2 regions of the Jannaschia sp. R86511 genome follow, and region 1 is predicted to be linked to the other one. Evidence: riboswitches for the same ligand, from Rfam matches in the RefSeq annotation. Region 1 holds a riboswitch; the other holds the start of a gene.

Region 1 (5,162 bases):
CAGCGTGAACACGACCCCGGCCAGGAACCGCGGTGAGCGCGGCAGGGTGCCGTCGGCCCGCAGCGGGGCGCGGACGGCGTGGGCCTGCCGGATGGTCTGCCACTCCTGCGGCATCTGCTGCAGCATCCGGTAGCCGGCCAGCAGCGCGTGCGACACGCGCGCGTCCAGCCGGGCGTGCCGGTGCAGGCTCGTCACCAGCGCCACCGGCCCGGTCGAGGCGACGAAGCCGATGGCCAGCACCCCGACCAGCAGGGTCCGGGCGGCCAGCGCCGTGCCCACCTCCAGGCCCTCGACGGTCACGCGCAGCACCCCGGCCCGCCAGAGCACCTCACCCGGCCGGCTCAGGGCGTTGACCACCAGCAGCCCGGTGGCGAAGGCGACGAAGGGCAGGTGGGCCAGGGCCAGGGTCCGGGCGGGCAGCCGGGTCCCCGCCGCCACCGCGAGAAGCCCGAGCAGGTACAGCACGGTGGGCACGAACGGGTGCAGCACGAACAGCATGACGGCGGACACGACGACGAGCAGGGCGAGCGTGACGGTGGGGTCGAGCCGGCCGAGCGGGCTGGGCTCGGCCCGCTCGTCGGGGGCCAGGGCGGCGGTGACGCTCATGCGTCCACCGCCACGGGCAGCTCGTCCAGACCGCGCAGGACCCGGTGCAGCGCGCGGGGATCCTGCGGGTCGAGCCCGGCCAGCAGCCAGGCGAGCAGCGCGGGCAGGGCGAGCCCGGCGGCGCGCAGGACGTCGCTGCGGCGCAGCACCTGCTCGGTGGGGCCCTGGAGCAGGACCCCGTCACCGGCCAGCACGACCAGCCGGTCGGCGACAGTGGCCGCGCTGCGCAGGTCGTGGCTGACCAGCAGCACCGACCGGCCGGCGGCGGCCTCGCGGCGCAGGGCGGCCAGGGTGGCCACGGCGTCCCGGCGGTCCAGGCCCAGGGTCGGCTCGTCCAGCAGCAGGCACGGCCGGTCGTGGGCGAGCATGGCGGCCAGCGTCACCCGCCGCTTCTCCCCGCCCGAGAGCCGGTACGGGCTCTGCTCGGCCAGGTGCGTCAGGCGGTGGGTGCGCAGGGCGCGGTCCACCACCTCGCCCGCGGTCGCCGGGTCCAGGCCGTGGGCCACCTCCTGCGCCACGGTGGTGGCGAGGAGCTGGTGCTCGGCGTGCTGGAAGACGAGGCCCGGTCGGGGTCCCACGACCCGGCCGGCGGCCGGGGCGAGCAGCCCGGCCAGGGTGAGCAGCAGCGAGGACTTGCCGACGCCGTTCGCCCCGAGCACCGCTACTGTCTCGCCGGCGCGCAGGGTCAGGTCGACGTCGCGCAGCAGCGCGGGCGGCGGGGCGACCGGCTGACGACGTCGACCGAACCCGACCCGGCGGCGCTGGCCACCGGCGCGACCGGCGCGGCCGGGGCCGCCCTGACCGCGGTCGGCCACCGCCAGCCCCGTGGCCCGCAGGACCACCTCCCCCGGTGGTGCCGGGACCGTCGTCGCGGTCGCGGCCAGCCCGCGCAGCAGCGTCCGGTTCGCCTCGGCGGCCAGGCCACCGGCCACCCCGGTCAGGGCGTGCATCTCGGCCTCCAGCGGCAGCCAGCAGCCGCCGGCGCGCAGCTCGGCGGAGCGGCCGAGCAGCACCTCGCGGGTGGGCCCGTCGGCGACGACGCGCCCCTGCTCGGACAGCACCACGGAGCGCCCGGGCAGCCCGGCCGTGCCGGCCTCGCCCGCCAGCTCGTCGAGGCGGTGCTCGACCATGACCACGGCCGGGCGGTGGTGGGCCACCACGGCGGCCAGGGCCGTGCGGACGGCGGCGACCCCGGCCGGGTCGAGCATCGACGTGGGCTCGTCCAGCAGCAGCACCTCGGGCCCGGTGACCAGGGCGGCGGCCAGCGCCACCCGCTGCGCCTCGCCGCCGGACAGCCACGCCGTGGGCCGCTCCTGCAGGTGGCCGGCCCCGACCAGCGCCAGGGCCCGCTCGACCCGGGCCCCCACCAGCTCCGGTGCGACGGCCTGGTTCTCCAGCGGCAGGGCCACCTCGGTGTCGACGTGGGGCAGGCAGACCGCGGCCACCGGGTCCTGCGCGAGCACCCCGACCCGGCGCGACAGCTCGACCACCGACGTGGCCGCGGTGTCGACCCCGGCCACCTCGACCCGGCCGGACAGCCGCGCGGTCAGGGTGTGGGGCACCACCCCGGTGACGGTCTGCAGCAGGGTGGACTTTCCGCAGCCGGATGCCCCGACCAGCAGCACCTGCTCCCCCGCGGCCAGCTGCAGGTCGACGTCGACGAGCACGTCCCGCCCGCGTCGCGGGAACCCGACGCCCACCCCCCGGAGCCGGACGACCGGCCCGGCGGGCGCCGCGTCGGCGCCCGCCGTCACGGCCTCAGCCACGTCCGCCGGCCAGCTCGGCCCGTCCGACGGCGAAGTTGTCCAGCACGCCGGTGCGGGCGAGCCGGTCGACGACCACCTTGGCCAGCAGCCCGCCCAGCACGACGCCGGAGACCAGCTGGACGACGAGTCGCAGCACGAAGACGTCCTGGCCGTACCAGCCGAACCGGAACGCCGACCAGAAGAACACCAGCCCGGCCCCCAGCAGCCCGGACACCGCGAACACCGCCCAGCCGTAGGAGCGGTACCGGGTCGCGGCGAAGGCCATCTCGCTGCCGAGGCCCTGGATGGCGGCGGCGACCACCAGCAGCGGACCCACCGGGGAGCCGAGGAACACCACCTCGACCACCGACGCGAGAACCTCGGCCACGATCCCCGCGCCGGCCCGGCGGACGATGGCGATGGTGATGGGGGCGACCATGAGCCAGCCGCCGAACACGACGTGCTGGGCCAGGTCCCCGGCCGGGCCCATCAGGATCGCGAGCCCGGTCCAGGCCTGCACCAGCGCCCAGTAGACGAACCCGAACACCACGGCCAGCACGACCATGAGCACGATGTCGCGCAGCTGCCAGCGCAGCAGCCGGGGGGCCCCGGTGACGGGGGTGCTCACCGGGGCACCGCCGTGGGCGAGCCGACGGACAGCGTCAGGTGGCTGACCACGTGGGCCACGGCGGAGCCGACGTCGCCCCAGGCGTCGGCCACGGTGGCGAGCACCTCGGCCACGTCCCCGGACAGCCGGGTGGCGTAGTGCGCCGCGCCCCGGGTCGTGCCCCGCTCGACGGCCTGGGCGATGGCCCGCTCGATGTGGGCCATGTGCGCCCCGTCGTCGGAGCCGCCGTCCAGCAAGGGGTACAGCGACCACTGCGCGGCCGCCGCCACCCCGGTCGCCGGCACGCGCACCGGCTCGGGCCGCGGCAGGCCGGTCACCGACAGGTCGCAGCCGACCTCGCCGGGGCAGCCGCGCGACAGCAGCACGTGGGCCACCACGTGCCCGCCGTCGCTTCGCCGGTGCGCCGCGGCCACGACCGCGGCCAGGTAGGCGACCAGCCGCTGCTCCGCGGGCTCGTCGACGGCGCCCACCCAGGTGCTGACGTCGTCGGTCTCGATCGTCAGGCCGGCGGTCAGACCCGCGCGCTCGGCGTCGTCGAGCGCGCCGAGGATGACGGCGACGAAGTCGTCGCAGTGCGGGTGCAGGCTGAACCGCATCCCGATGCCCCGCTCCCGCGGCGTGGCGGTGGGGCTCCCCGTGGTGGGGCTGGTGGTGGTGCCGGGCGTGGTCATGCGTCCTCGCTGTCCCGCCCACGGGTCGAGGCAGACGACCGGCGTGCCGGACGCACGTCGGTACCTGGCCCTGCTCCCTACGCCGGTGCTAACCGGATCAGGTGACGGGTCTGCGGACGTTCCGCACTCTCAGCGCTGCTGCGCTCCCCGGGGGTCGCCGCCGACCCTACGCAGCCGCCACCACCCCTGTCGAGGCGGCGCACGTCGCGGTCAGGACGCCGGGCCGAGGCTGTACGCGACGACCCCGCGCCGGACCCGCTTGACGGCGTCGCCGGCGGCTGCGCGCAGCAGGCTGCCGCGGGGGGCGGAGGCCTGCACCTGGTCCAGCAGGTCGAGGGTCTGCCGGCACCAGCGGACGAAGTCGCCCGGGCTCAGGTCGCTCTCCCGCAGCACGGTCTCCAGCGGCTGACCCTGGGCCCAGCGCCAGACCGGCGCGGCGAACCCGGGATCGGGCTCGCGGGTGGAGGCCACCTTGTGCCGGGCCTCGACGTCGGTCAGGGCGGACCAGGCCCGCACGGTCTCCGCCCAGGCCTGGGCGGTGCCGCGGCCGGGCAGTCGGGGGTCGACGCCCTCGACCTCGCGCCGCGCCTCGAACACCAGCGTCGACACCACCGCGGCCAGGCCCGGCCCGTCCAGGTCCTCCCAGACGCCGGTCCGCAGGCACTCGGCCACCAGCAGGTCGGACTGGGTGTAGATCGTCCGCAACGCGTCCCCGGCCTCGGTGACCGTCTCGCCGTCGAGGTAGCCGAGCTCGTCCAGCACGTCGCACACCCGGTCGAAGGTGCGGGCGATGACGGCCGTGCGCCCCTGGATGCGTCGCTGCAGGCCCCGGTGGTCGCGCTCGAGGTCGTCGCGGCGCTGGGCCCAGCGGGCGTGCTCCTCCCGCTCGGCGCAGCCGTGGCACGGGTGGGCCTGCAGCTCGCGGCGCAGCTGGACCAGCTGCAGCTCGCCGGCGTCCTGCCCGGCGGCGGGGCCGCGACCGGATGCCGTCTCGTCCTGGTGCGGCGGGACCACCTCGCCGCCGCCGACCGCGGCCAGGGCGTTGCGCATGCTGCTGGCCAGGTCCTTGCGGGCCCGGGCGTCCCCGGCGTCGAAGTTCTTGGGCACGCGCACGGTCGTGGCGACCCGGACGGCGGACGGGAACGCGACCGTCTCCAGCCGACGCACCTGCCGCTCCGCGGTCAGCACCGTGGGTCGGGGGCCCGGGCCGTTCAGGCCCGGGTCGAGCACGACCGCCCAGCCCCGGCGCTTGCCGGCCGGGACGTTGATGACGTCGCCGCGGCGCAGCCGCTCCAGGGTGGCGGCGGCGTCGGCGCGACGGTCCGCCGACGCCCGCCGGGACAGGTCCTTCTCCAGGGCCGAGATGCGGCCACGCAGCCGGTGGTAGGCCTCGAAGTCGCCCAGGTGGCAGGTCATGGCCTCGCCGTAGCCGGCCAGCGCCTCCTCCTGCTTGCGCAGCTGCGTGGCCAGGCCCACGACGCCCCGGTCGGCCTGGAACTGCGCGAACGAGGT
Region 2 (5,162 bases), 2.1 Mb from region 1:
TCCAGCAGCCCGCTCACGCGCGCCGCGGTGACCGCCGGGTCCTCCCCCTGCAGCCGCGGGCCGAGCGCGAGCTCGTCGGCCACGGTCGAGGTGACGAACTGGTGGGACGGCTCCTGGAACACCGTGCCGATGCGCGCGGCCAGGGCCCGCGGCCGCCACCGGTGCGGTGACGCGCCCGCCCCCCGAGCCAGCGCGTCGTGGGCGCGCAGGCGACCGGTGGTGGGCGCGGCCAGGCCGGACAGCGCCAGGGCCAGGGTCGACTTGCCCGAGCCGTTGGGACCGAGCACCGCCGTGCCGGTGCCCGCCCGCAGCACCAGGTCGACGTGCTCGGCGGCCGGCCCGGCGGCCCCCGGACGGCTGACGGCCAGGTCGTCGGCCTGCAGCAGCGGCGCGCCACCGGCCCCGCTCGGCCGCGGCGGCACGGCCGGGGGGTGGCTCGGGACCCACACCCCGGCGGCGGCGAGCTCGGCCCCGTGCCGACCGAGCACCTGCGCCGGCGCGCCGTCGGCGCGCACCCCGCCCCCGGGCGACAGGACGACGACGCGGTCGACGACGTCCAGCCAGGGGGCGACCCGGTGCTCGACGAGCACGCAGCCCGCGCCGGTGTCCTGCAGCAGGTCCGCGACGGTGCCCCGCAGCCCGGCCGCACCGGCCGGGTCGAGCATGGCCGTCGGCTCGTCGAGCAGCAGCAGGCCGGGCCGCAGCGCGAGCACGCCGGCCAGGGCCAGCCGCTGCCGCTCGCCGCCGGACAGCCGGGACGTGGGGTGGTCCCGGCCGTAGGGGAAGCCCACGGCCGCCAGGGCCGAGTCGACCCGGTCCCAGATCTGCTCGCGGGGCACGCCGTGGTTCTCCAGCCCGAAGGCGACGTCGTCGCCGCAGCGGGCGAGCACCGTCTGCGACAGGGGGTCCTGCAGCAGCAGGCCGGTGCGGGCCCGGCCGGCCCGGACCCCGGTCGCCCGGGCCTCGCGCACCTCGACGCAGGCCAGGGCCAGCCGCCCCTCCTCGTCGCCGTTGCCGGGGTCGAGCAGACCAGCCAGGCCCTGCAGCAGGGTCGACTTGCCGGCCCCGCTGGGCCCCAGCAGCAGCACCCGCTCGCCCGCGGCGACGTCCAGGTCGAGACCGCGGACGGCCCAGGCGTGGCGGGTGCCGTGCCGCCAGCCCCAGCCGCGGGCGCTGAACCCGTCGGCGCCGCTCAGACCCGTCGCCCGTCCCGGCCCGAGGCCAACGGCGCCAGCACCCCCGTCCGGGCCAGCGCGCGCGTCAGCGCCCACGACCCGAGACCGGCGATCACCACCCCGGACAGCACGGCGAACGCGATGTAGGTCAGCTGCACACCCGGCACCAGCTCCGGGTAGTAGACGGTGGTGTCGAGCAGGCCGCCGACCAGACCCGTCCCCGCCCCGGCCAGCAGCGCGACCGGCAGCCGCCACCAGCGGTACAGGAACAGCGCCAGCACGACCTCGGCGCCCAGGCCCTGCAGCAGGCCGTACCAGACCGTCGCGAAGCCCCACTCGTTGCCGATCATCGCGCTGAGCGACGCCGCGACCAGCTCGGTGAACACGGCTGCCCCGGGCCGGCGCACCACCAGCCCGCCCAGAACGCCGGGCAGCAGCCACACCCCGACGAACAGGGCGCTCACCGGCGGCGGCAGGACCCCGCTCAGGCCGGGCCACACCGCGACGTTCCACAGCACGAACGCCAGGCCGCCGGCGACGCCGAGCACGGCCGCGACCACGATGTCGACCACGCGCCAGGCCGACCGGGCCACGGCGGCGCCGAGCACGCAGACGCCGGTCAGGGTCACCGCCAGCGCGGCGGGCAGGGTCAGGGTGGACAGCGGGTCCTCGCCCACCATGACGTCGGCGGGCAGTCCCACCGCGAGCACCGCGGCCCCCGCCAGCAGGCTGGCCAGCACCCCGACCACGAGCAGCGTGCGCTGCCGGGCGGTCAGCGGCACCCGGCCCGTGGTCGGGCCGGGCGGGTCGGTCCTCGTCGGGCCGGTCGTCGTCCTGTCGTCCTTCGTGCTGCTCATCCGTGCTCCTCCCAATCGCTCAGGAGGGGGACCCGTCGACGCACCGTGCCGTCGACGGGTCGAGACTCGACTACCTCCGCCGGTGCTAACCGGATCAGGTTCGAGGGTCTGCGGTCGCCCGCACTCTCAGCGCCTGGCGGCGCTCCCCTGTCGTGGGGAGGACTGTACGCCTGCCCCGGCGACGGAGGAGAACCGCCGCAGCCGCAGGCTGTTGCTGACCACGAACACGCTGCTGGCCGCCATCGCGACGCCCGCGAGCAGCGGGTTGAGCAGGCCGGCCACCGCGAGCGGGATCCCCGCGGTGTTGTAGGCGAAGGCCCAGAACAGGTTGCCCTTGATGGTGCGCAGCGTGGCCCGCGACAGCCGGACGGCGTCGACGGCGGCGCGCAGGTCGTCGCGCACCAGGGTGATGTCGCTGGCCTGGATCGCCACGTCCGTGCCGGTGCCCATCGCGACGCCCAGGTCGGCGGCGGCGAGCGCCGCCGCGTCGTTGACGCCGTCGCCGACCATGGCCACGACCCGGCCCTGCGCCTGCAGCCGGCGGACCTCGGCGAGCTTGTCCTCGGGCATGACCTCGGCCAGCACGTCGTCGGGGTCGATGCCCACCTGGGCGGCCACGGACCGGGCCGCGGCCCGGTTGTCCCCGGTCAGCAGGTAGGGGCGCAGGCCCAGCCCGCGCAGCTCGGCGACCGCCTGCGCGGCGGTGTCCTTGACGGTGTCGCCGAGCACCAGCAGACCGCGGGCGCGGCCGTCCCAGCCGACCGCCACGACCGTGCGGCCCTCGGCCTGGGCGGTGTCGGCCGCCTGCGCCAGCTCCGCCCCCAGGGGCTGCGACCACTCCTGCGCCAGCCACCCGGGACGGCCGACGACGACGGCACGCTCGTCCACGGTCCCGGCCACGCCGAGGCCCTGGCGCGAGGCGAAGCCGCTCACGGTGGGCAGCGGCCGCGGCGCCGCGGCCACCACGGCCCGGGCCACGGGGTGCTCGCTGCCCAGCTCGAGGGCGGCCGCCAGGTGCAGCACGTCGTCGCGGTCCTCGCCGGGGCCGGGGACGACGTCGTGCAGCCGCATCCGCCCGGTGGTCAGGGTGCCGGTCTTGTCGAGCACCACCGTGTCGACGCGGCGGGTGGACTCCAGCACCTCGGGGCCCTTGATGAGCACACCCAGCTGCGCGCCGCGGCCGGTACCCACCAGCAGCGCCGTGGGGGTGGCCAGGCCGAGGGCGCACGGGCAGGCGATGACCAGCACGGCGACCGCGGCCGTGAACGCCGCGGTCGGGTCGTCGCCCCAGACCAGCCAGCCGACCAGCGTCAGCAGCGCCACGACCAGCACGACGGGCACGAACACCGCCGACACCCGGTCGGCCAGCCGCTGCACCTCGGCCTTGCCGGACTGGGCCGACTCGACCAGGCGGGCCATCTGCGCCAGCCGGGTGTCGGCCCCGACCCGCACAGCCCGCACGACCAGGCGGCCGTCGGTGCTCGTCGTGGCCCCGGTCACCGGGTCACCGGGTCCGACCTCGACCGGCACGGGTTCCCCGGTCAGCACGGACTCGTCCACGGCGCTGCGGCCGTCCACGACGACGCCGTCGGTGGCGACGGTCTCTCCCGGGCGGACCACGAACAGGTCCCCGACCTGCAGCCGGTCCACGGCGACCCGCTCCTCGCGCGTCGTGCCGGCCCCGTCCGGCAGCACGGCGACGTCCTTGGCGCCCAGGTCGAGCAGGGCGCGCAGCGCCGCCCCGGACCGGTTCTTGGCCCGGGCCTCCAGCCAGCGCCCGACCAGCACGGCCGCGGTGACCACCGCGGCCACCTCGAGGTAGATCTCGTTGCCGCCGGCGCCGGGCTCGGTCACCAGGCGCAGCTCCATCGTCATGCCGGGCATGCCCGCCATGCCGAAGAACAGCGCGTAGACGGACTGCGCGAACGCCGCGACGACGCCGATGCTGACCAGGGTGTCCATGGTCGCGGCGCCGTGGCGAGCGTTGACCAGCGCGGCGCGGTGGAACGGCCAGGCCCCCCACACCACGACCGGGGAGGCCAGGGTCAGGACGAGCCACTGCCAGTTGTCGAACTGCAGCGGCGTGACCATCGACAGCAGCAGCGTCGGCAGCGCCAGCGCCGAGCTGACGAGCGCGCGTTGGCGCAGCGAGGTCGTCTCCGCGTCCGCCGCGGGCGGTGCGGCCGCGTCGTCCCCGTCGGCCGGTGGCCGCGGCGGCGCGGGCAGCACGGCGCCGTACCCGGTGCGCTCGACGGTGGCGATCGCCTCGGCCACCTCGGTGCCGTCGGGCAGGCGGACGGTGGCCTTCTCGGTGGCGTAGTTGACGCTCGCCTCCACGCCCGGCATGCGGTTGAGCTTCTTCTCGATCCGCATGGCGCAGGACGCACAGGTCATGCCGCTGATCTCCAGCACGACCGGCGGGGCGCCGACCTCGGGCGGGGCCGCCATCAGCGCACCAGCTCGTAGCCCGCCTCGTCGACGGCCGCCGCCACCGCGGCGTCGTCCAGGGGCTGCTCGCTGCGGACGGTGACGGGCGACGTGCCCCCGGCGACGAGGTCCACGCTGACGTCGGTGACCCCCGGCAGGGCGCTCAGCTCCTCGGTCACGGCGGACACGCAGTGCCCGCAGGTCATGCCGACGACGTCGATGGTGGTGGTGGCGCTCATGCGGGTGGTCCTCCTGCTGGTGGGTGCTGGCGGTGGGTGCTGGTGGTCAGGAGCGGACGAGGCGGGCCACGGCCGCAGACGCCTCGGCGATCCGGGCGTCGGCCTGGTCGTGGTCCTCGACCGCGTGCTTGACGCAGTGCTGCAGGTGCTCGTCCAGCAGCTGCAGCGCGACCGAGCGCAGCGCGGCCGTGGTCGCCGACACCTGGGTCAGCACGTCGATGCAGTAGGTGTCCTCGTCGACCATCCGCTGCAGGCCCCTGACCTGGCCCTCGATGCGGCGCAGCCGCTGCAGCACCTTGGCCTTGTCGCCGCTGACCACGTAGGCCGGCGGGCCGGCGGGCGGAGCCACCTGGTCCGGGTCGTGGTCCGTCGTCAGGTCCGGCGTCAGGTCGGCGGGCTGCTGGTTCGTCACACTACACCATACCCCTACCCCCAGGGGGTATCCATCGAGCGGGTCGTGACCA

The links. Region 1 has a riboswitch for thiamine pyrophosphate ahead of SJY06_RS13785 (YkoF family thiamine/hydroxymethylpyrimidine-binding protein). Riboswitches for the same ligand answer to the same signal wherever they lie in the genome.
Region 2: linked by a shared signal. The riboswitch ahead of SJY06_RS04005 (ECF transporter S component) and the one ahead of SJY06_RS13785 (YkoF family thiamine/hydroxymethylpyrimidine-binding protein) in region 1 are both predicted to bind thiamine pyrophosphate.

What each region holds. Positions count from the first base shown of each region.
Region 1 is NZ_JAXHCD010000001.1:2,929,251-2,934,412, forward strand. Features, by position in the region: gene SJY06_RS13770 (energy-coupling factor transporter transmembrane component T family protein) at 1-606, opposite strand, end outside; gene SJY06_RS13775 (ABC transporter ATP-binding protein) at 603-2,372, opposite strand; gene SJY06_RS13780 (ECF transporter S component) at 2,365-2,979, opposite strand; gene SJY06_RS13785 (YkoF family thiamine/hydroxymethylpyrimidine-binding protein) at 2,976-3,650, opposite strand; TPP riboswitch at 3,706-3,810, opposite strand; gene SJY06_RS13790 (DEAD/DEAH box helicase) at 3,861-5,162, opposite strand, start outside.
Region 2 is NZ_JAXHCD010000001.1:805,311-810,472, reverse strand. Features, by position in the region: gene SJY06_RS04010 (ABC transporter ATP-binding protein) at 1-1,271, opposite strand, end outside; gene SJY06_RS04005 (ECF transporter S component) at 1,193-2,032, opposite strand; TPP riboswitch at 2,087-2,191, opposite strand; gene SJY06_RS04000 (heavy metal translocating P-type ATPase) at 2,159-4,480, opposite strand; gene SJY06_RS03995 (heavy-metal-associated domain-containing protein) at 4,480-4,698, opposite strand; gene SJY06_RS03990 (metal-sensitive transcriptional regulator) at 4,745-4,993, opposite strand.